DNA from 3 places in the Streptomyces sp. NPDC006174 genome. Region 1 is predicted to be linked to each of the others. Evidence: riboswitches for the same ligand, from Rfam matches in the RefSeq annotation. Region 1 holds a riboswitch; each other region holds the start of a gene.
The links. Region 1 has a riboswitch for thiamine pyrophosphate ahead of ABZ267_RS29500 (thiamine ABC transporter substrate-binding protein). Riboswitches for the same ligand answer to the same signal wherever they lie in the genome.

Region 1 (2,256 bases):
AACGCGACGGGCACGGCCATCAGGCCGAGCCGCACCGCCGCTCCACGCCGCCCGCCTCCGCCGGACCGGGCGCCGCCGGACGCGGTGCCGGGTCCGGCGGCTTCGACGAGGCCGTCTACTTCACGGCGATCGAGTGCCACGCCTGGACCCACTGCTCACGGTTGGCGGCGATCTTGTCCGGGGCCACGGTGGCCGGCTTGTCGACGGTCTCACCGAACTCGGTGAAGATCTCCGGCAGCTTCGCGTCGGTCACGACCGGGTTGACGAACATGTTCAGCGGCACGTCCTCCTGGAACGTCTTGCTGATCAGGAAGTCGAGCAGCGCCTTGCCGCCCGCCTCGTTCTTCGCGCCCTTCAGCAGCCCGGCGTACTCGGTCTGCCGGAAGCAGGTGCCGGTGGAGACGCCGGTGGGGGCCTCCTTGGGCTGCGGGTCGGCGTAGAGGACCTCGACGGGCGGGCTGGAGGCGTAGCTGACGACGAGCGGCCGGTCCGCCTTGGCCTTCTTGCCGCCGGCGGAGCCGGAGAACTCCTCGTTGTACGCCTGCTCCCAGCCGTCGACGACCTTGACCCCGTTGGCCTTCAGCTTCTTCCAGTAGTCCTGGTAGCCGTCCTCGCCCTGGGAGGCGATGGTGCCGAGGAGGAAGCCGAGGCCGGGCGAGGAGCTGGCCGCGTTCTCGGTGACGAGGAGGTTCCTGTACGCGGGCTTGAGCAGGTCCTCGAAGGTCTGCGGCGGGTCGAGCTTCTCGTCTGCGAAGTACTTCTTGTCGTAGTTGACGCAGATGTCACCGATGTCGACCGGCGTGACGCGGTGCTGGTCGTCCTGCTCGGTGGAGTCCGCGACCCGGTCCAGGCCCTTGGCCTCGTACGCGGTGAAGAGACCGTTGTCGAGGGCGCGGGAGAGCAGGGTGTTGTCGACGCCGAAGAAGACATCGCCGCGCGGAGAGCCCTTGGTGAGGATCTCCTGGTTGAGGGCCGCACCGGCGTCACCGCTCTTGAGGAGCTCGACGGTGTAGCCGCTCTCCTTGGTGAACTGCTTCAGCACGTCCTTCGAGGCGTTGAAGGAGTCGTGGGTGACCAGGGTGACGGTCTTGGAGCCGCTGCCCTTGGACGCGCCGGATCCGGCCGAGGTGTCGTCACCGGAGCCGCCGCAGCCCGCGAGGACGGTGACGCCGAGGGCCGCGGCGAGCGCGGTCGAGGCGTACTTCTTGGTGGTGTTCATGTGATTCCTCCTGGAGGTGACCAGGAAGAGACGCGGCCCCGCCCGCCGCCGGGACGTACCGGAAGCGGGCAGGGCGCAACAGCTTGAGTAAGGTCCGAACTTCCTACCCGGAATGACCCGGGCGAGGTTCAGAGGGTCTGCGGCCAACCTGTCCTTGGTGCCGCACTCTCAGCGCTGTGGCGCTCCCCTGTCGGAATATGAAGTTGATTTCCCGCCCAGGCTACACCGGCGGTTTTCGGCCGGGCCCTTCGCGGTCAGCAGGCCCTCAGCGCTCGGAGGCCGCCAGCTGCCCGCAGGCCCCGTCGATCTCCTGGCCGCGGGTGTCCCGGACGGTGACGGGCACGCCGTGGGCCGCGATGGCCTCGACGAACGCCTTCTCGTCCTCGGGCCGCGAGGCGGTCCACTTGGAGCCGGGCGTGGGGTTGAGCGGGATCAGGTTGACGTGCACCCGCTTGCCCTTGAGCAGCCGGCCGAGCAGGTCGCCGCGCCAGGCCTGGTCGTTGATGTCCCGGATCAGGGCGTACTCGATGGAGATCCGGCGGCCGGACTTCTCCGCGTACTCCCAGGCGGCGTCGAGCACCTCGCGTACGTTCCACCGGGTGTTGACCGGGACCAGGGTGTCGCGCAGCTCGTCGTCCGGAGCGTGCAGCGAGACGGCGAGGCGGCACTTGAAGCCCTCGTCGGAGAAGCGCAGCATGGCCGGGACGAGGCCGACGGTGGAGACGGTGATCCCGCGCTGCGAGAGGCCGAGGCCGTCCGGCTCGGGGTCGGTGAGCCGGCGGATGGCTCCGACGACACGGTTGTAGTTGGCGAGCGGCTCGCCCATGCCCATGAAGACGATGTTGGAGAGCCGGGCCGGACCGCCGGGCACGTCGCCGTCGCGCAGGGCGCGCATGCCGTCGACGATCTGGTGCACGATCTCGGCGGTCGACAGATTGCGGTCGAGGCCGGCCTGCCCGGTGGCACAGAACGGGCAGTTCATCCCGCAGCCGGCCTGCGAGGAGATGCACATGGTGACGCGCTCCGGGTAGCGCATC
Region 2 (2,256 bases), on a different contig from region 1:
ATGATCGATCCGCCGCGCGAGACGATGCCGGTCTTACGGCGGGCCGTCAGCGGCACGTACGGCAGGCGTACTCCGGCGTGCACCGTCATGTAGTCCACGCCTTGCTCGGCCTGTTCGATGACGGTGTCCTTGTAGATCTCCCAGGTGAGCTCCTCGGCTCGGCCGTCCACCTTCTCCAACGCCTGGTAGAGCGGCACCGTTCCGATCGGCACGGGGGAGTTGCGCAGCACCCACTCGCGGGTGGTGTGGATGTTGCGGCCGGTGGACAGGTCCATGACCGTGTCGGCGCCCCACTTGGTCGCCCAGGTCATCTTGTCCACCTCCTCCTCGATGGAGGAGGTGACGGCCGAGTTGCCGATGTTGGCGTTGACCTTCACCAGGAACCGCTTGCCGATGATCATCGGCTCGATCTCCGGATGGTTGACGTTGGCCGGCAGCACCGCCCGGCCCGCCGCGATCTCCTCGCGTACGACTTCGGCCTCGACGTTCTCCCGGATCGCGACGTACTCCATCTCCGGCGTGATCTCGCCGCGCCGGGCGTACGCGAGCTGGGTGACGGGCCGTCCGTCGCGGCTGCGGCGCGGCTGGCGCGGGCGGCCCGGGAAGACGGCGTCGAGGTTGCGCAGCCCGCCGCGCGGCGAGGTGTGCTTGAGCCCGTCGTCCTCGGGGCGGACCGGGCGGCCCGCGTACTCCTCGGTGTCGCCGCGGGCGATGATCCAGTTCTCCCGCAGGGGCGCGAGGCCCCGGCGGACATCGGTGTCGATTCCGGGATCGGTGTACGGCCCCGACGTGTCGTACAGCGTCACGTCCTTGCCGTTGGTGAGGTGCACCTGTCGAACCGGCACCCGGAGGTCCGGGCGTGAGCCCTGGACGTACCCCTTGTGCCAGCCGATGGACTTCCCGGCCTCGTCGTTCGGAGCGCCGTCCGGCGTTCCGTCGTTCTGTTTCGAGGCAGGCGTGCTTGCGTCCGCTGTGGTCATGAGACCTACTCCCTACGCCGGCATTACCCGGTAACAGGTTCGGCGGTCGGCGCAGCGTGTCCCGTACGGATGTACGGCGGTCAGCGCCCTCTCAGCCCGGTGCTCCGAGCTCCCGCGTGTGCAAAGGTGCCTCCACGCTAGCGTCCTTTCCGGCGAGCTGACCAGAGGGCCCTCCCGTTCTTGCGATGATCGCCCCGTGACCTCCCCCCAAAGCGACCCCGCACCCCAGCCGCCGCCCCAGGGCCACAGCCACGGCCACACGCACAGCCACGGACCCGCCGCACCGGTCTCCAAGCACCTGCGCAAGGTCATCGCCGCCGTGGTGATCCCGTTCGCCACGGCGGTCGTCGTCGGTCTGATCGCGTTCTGGCCCGGCGGCGCCCCCGACCACGAGCGCACCGGCGTCGGATTCGACCGGCAGACCCAGGACGGCAAGGTCGTCCAGGTCGTCAAGGTCGACTGCGCCGACGTCAACGCCGCACAGGTCCCGCCGACCGGCGACACCTCCACGCCCTCGGGCCGCGAGGCGGTCGCCGAGCAGGAGGGGAAGTGCGCGAAGGCGACCGTCGAGGTGACCAGCGGCGACGACAAGGGCCGTAAGTTCGTCGAGGTGGTCCAGCCGGACGCGCCGCGTCAACTGCGCGAGGGCCAGGGCGTGGTGGTGGCGTACGCACCCGACGCACCGCGCGACCTCCAGTACAGCGTCACCGATGTGAACCGGAAGATCCCCATGACGCTGCTGGCCGCGATCTTCGCCCTGGCGGTGGTCGCGGTGGGCCGGCTGCGCGGGGTGATGGCGCTGGTGGCGCTGGCCGTCTCGTTCGCCGTACTGACCCTGTTCATCCTGCCGGCGATCCTCCAGGGCTCGAATCCGCTGGTGGTGGCGGTGATCGGGGCCAGCGCCATCATGCTGGCGGCGCTCTACATGTGCCACGGGGTGACGGCCCGGACCTCCGTCGCCGTCATCGGAACGCTGATCTCCCTGCTGCTGATCGGCCTGCTCGGGTCGCTCTTCATCGGCTGGGCGGACCTGAGCGGCAACACCGACGACAACACCGGCCTCATCCACGGCCTCTACCCGGACATCGACATGAGCGGTCTGCTGCTGGCCGGTGTCATCATCGGATCGCTCGGTGTGCTCGACGATGTGACGGTCACCCAGACCTCCGCCGTCTGGGAACTGCACCAGGCGGACCCGCGGATGGGTTGGCGCGGGCTCTACCGGGCAGGTATCCGAATCGGACGGGACCACATCGCCTCGGTCGTGAACACCCTG
Region 3 (2,256 bases), on a different contig from region 1:
GAGAGCCGCAGGACCTGGCCCTTGACCGGGCGGACCGGCGGCAGGACCTCCTCGGGCACGCCCGCGAGCCGCCCGCTGAGGCTGCCCGCCGCGAGGACGACCTGGTCGGCCTCGACCTCCGTACCGTCACCGAGGGACGCTCCGGAGGCCCGGCCTCCGGCGACGCTGAGCCGCTCGGCGGACGCCCTGCGGAACACCACGCCGGCCCGCTCGCACGCGGCCAGCAGCGCCGTGGCCAGCCGGCGCGGATCCACCTGGTGGTCACCGTCCACCCGCAGCCCGCCCCGGACACCCGGCGCGAGCATCGGCTCCAGCCGGCGGCACTCACGGCCGCTCAGCCAGACCGACTCCAGGCCCGAGCGCTCCTGGAGCGCGTGCAGCTCCCGCAGATGCGCCCGGTCGTCGGAGTCCAGCGCCACGGCGAGCGTCCCGCAGGTACGGAAGCCGGTCTCCCGGCCGCTCGCCGCCTCCAGCTCCGCGACGAACTCCGGATAGCGGGCGGCGGAGGCCAGGTTGAGGCCGAGGAGCAGCTCCTCGCCGTAGTGCAGTTCGGTGACGGCGGCCAGCATCCCCGCCGCGACCCGGGCGGCGCCGCCGCCCGGATCGGGATCGGCCACGGTGACGGTCAGCCCGCGCTGGGCCGCCCGCCACGCGGTGACCAGGCCGATGATGCCGCCACCGATGACGAGGACATCGGTTCCTGAGTTTTCCGCCGGGATTCCGGAGGTCTTCCCCGAGACGCGCATGGGTGTCCAGCCCCTCCCTTCGCCGGCATGACCCGGATCAGGTTCGTACGGTCGGAGGCGCTTCAGCCTCCCTCTCAGCCCGGTGCGTCCGGGCTCCCGCGAGTGTTCTACCTTGGCCACCCTAAACCCACCCGCCTCTCACCCAGCAAGGGAGCAGCCACCGTGGCCCGTTCGCTCGACGGACTCGTCCTCTCACCCGTCGCCGACCAGGCCCCGGGCCAGGTGGGCACCCGGACCCGCTTCACGTACCACGAGCAGGACGGCGTGATCTGGGCCGAGTACACGGGCGGTGACGTGGTCCGAGGCCGGCTCATCGGCACCCGCGAAGGAGATGAACTCGACTTCCGCTACGTCCAGCTCAAGCAGGACGGAACCACCTCTTCCGGACACTGCCTCTCCACCGTCGTGGACCTCGCGGACGGCCGCGTGCGGCTGGCGGAGCGCTGGGAATGGGAGTCACAGGAAGGCAGCGGGACAAGTGTGGTGGAAGAAGTCACCCATTGACGTCGCGTCAGCTGAATAGAGTGGGACACGTGAGCGAGCAGACGGAAGAGCACATGGCTGGGCAGCCGGCACGGAACGTCGTGATCGTCGGAGCGGGCATGGCGGGCGTACAGACCGCCGTCGCTCTGCGGGAAGCCGGCTTCACCGGTCCCGTCACCCTGATCGGCGCCGAACCCCACCAGCCCTACGACCGGCCGCCGCTGTCCAAGGCGGTGCTGCTCGGCAAGGCCGAGGACTCCGCCTTCGACGTCGACTTCGAGGCGCTGGAGATCACGCTGCGCCTCGGCCTGGACGTCAGCGCTCTGCGCGCCGCCGACCACGTCCTGGACACCGCCGACGGCCCCGTCCTTTACGACGTCCTGGTCCTGGCGACCGGTGCCGAGCCCATCGCCCTGCCCGGCACCGAAGGCGTCCCCGGCGTCCATCTGCTGCGCACGCTGGACGACGCCGCCCGGCTGCGGCCCGTCCTGGAGGAGCAGCACGACGTGGTGGTCGTCGGCGCCGGGTGGATCGGCGCCGAGTTCGCCACCGCGGCCCGCGCCGCCGGCTGCGCGGTCACTGTCGTCGAGGCCGCCGCCCGCCCGCTGGCCGGAACCCTGCCCGCCGAGGTCGCCGCGCCGATGGCCGACTGGTACGCGGAGAGCGGCGCCGTACTCCTCACCGACGCCCGCGTCGAGCGCGTCGAGCACGGCACGGTGGTCCTCGCGGACGGCCGCGCCCTGCCCGCCGGAGCCGTGGTCGTCGGCATCGGCGCCCGCCCCGCCACCGGCTGGCTCGCCGGCTCCGGGATCGAACGCGGCCCGGACGGCTCGATCACCGCCGACAGCGCGCTGCGCACCTCGCTGCCCGACGTTTACGCGGTCGGCGACTGCGCCTCCTTCCCCTCCGCCCGCTACGGCGAACGCCTGCTGATCCACCACTGGGACAACGCCCTCCAGGGCCCGCGCACCGCGGCCGCCGCGATCCTCGCCACGGAGAGCGGTGCTCCGCTGCCGGTCCACGACCC

Region 2: it holds a riboswitch for thiamine pyrophosphate, as region 1 does, so the genes downstream of both, thiC (phosphomethylpyrimidine synthase ThiC) here and ABZ267_RS29500 (thiamine ABC transporter substrate-binding protein) in region 1, are expected to answer to the same signal.
Region 3: it holds a riboswitch for thiamine pyrophosphate, as region 1 does, so the genes downstream of both, thiO (glycine oxidase ThiO) here and ABZ267_RS29500 (thiamine ABC transporter substrate-binding protein) in region 1, are expected to answer to the same signal.

Annotation. Positions count from the first base shown of each region.
Region 1 covers NZ_JBEXTJ010000016.1:70,273-72,528, reverse strand. The annotation lists gene ABZ267_RS29505 (iron ABC transporter permease) at 1-20, opposite strand, end outside; gene ABZ267_RS29500 (thiamine ABC transporter substrate-binding protein) at 116-1,219, opposite strand; TPP riboswitch at 1,302-1,418, opposite strand; gene rlmN (23S rRNA (adenine(2503)-C(2))-methyltransferase RlmN) at 1,485-2,256, opposite strand, start outside.
Region 2 covers NZ_JBEXTJ010000002.1:64,733-66,988, forward strand. The annotation lists gene thiC (phosphomethylpyrimidine synthase ThiC) at 1-980, opposite strand, end outside; TPP riboswitch at 973-1,106, opposite strand; gene ABZ267_RS04710 (YibE/F family protein) at 1,177-2,256, shown strand, end outside.
Region 3 covers NZ_JBEXTJ010000006.1:345,490-347,745, reverse strand. The annotation lists gene thiO (glycine oxidase ThiO) at 1-746, opposite strand, end outside; TPP riboswitch at 744-856, opposite strand; gene ABZ267_RS16250 (hypothetical protein) at 909-1,250, shown strand; gene ABZ267_RS16245 (FAD-dependent oxidoreductase) at 1,280-2,256, shown strand, end outside.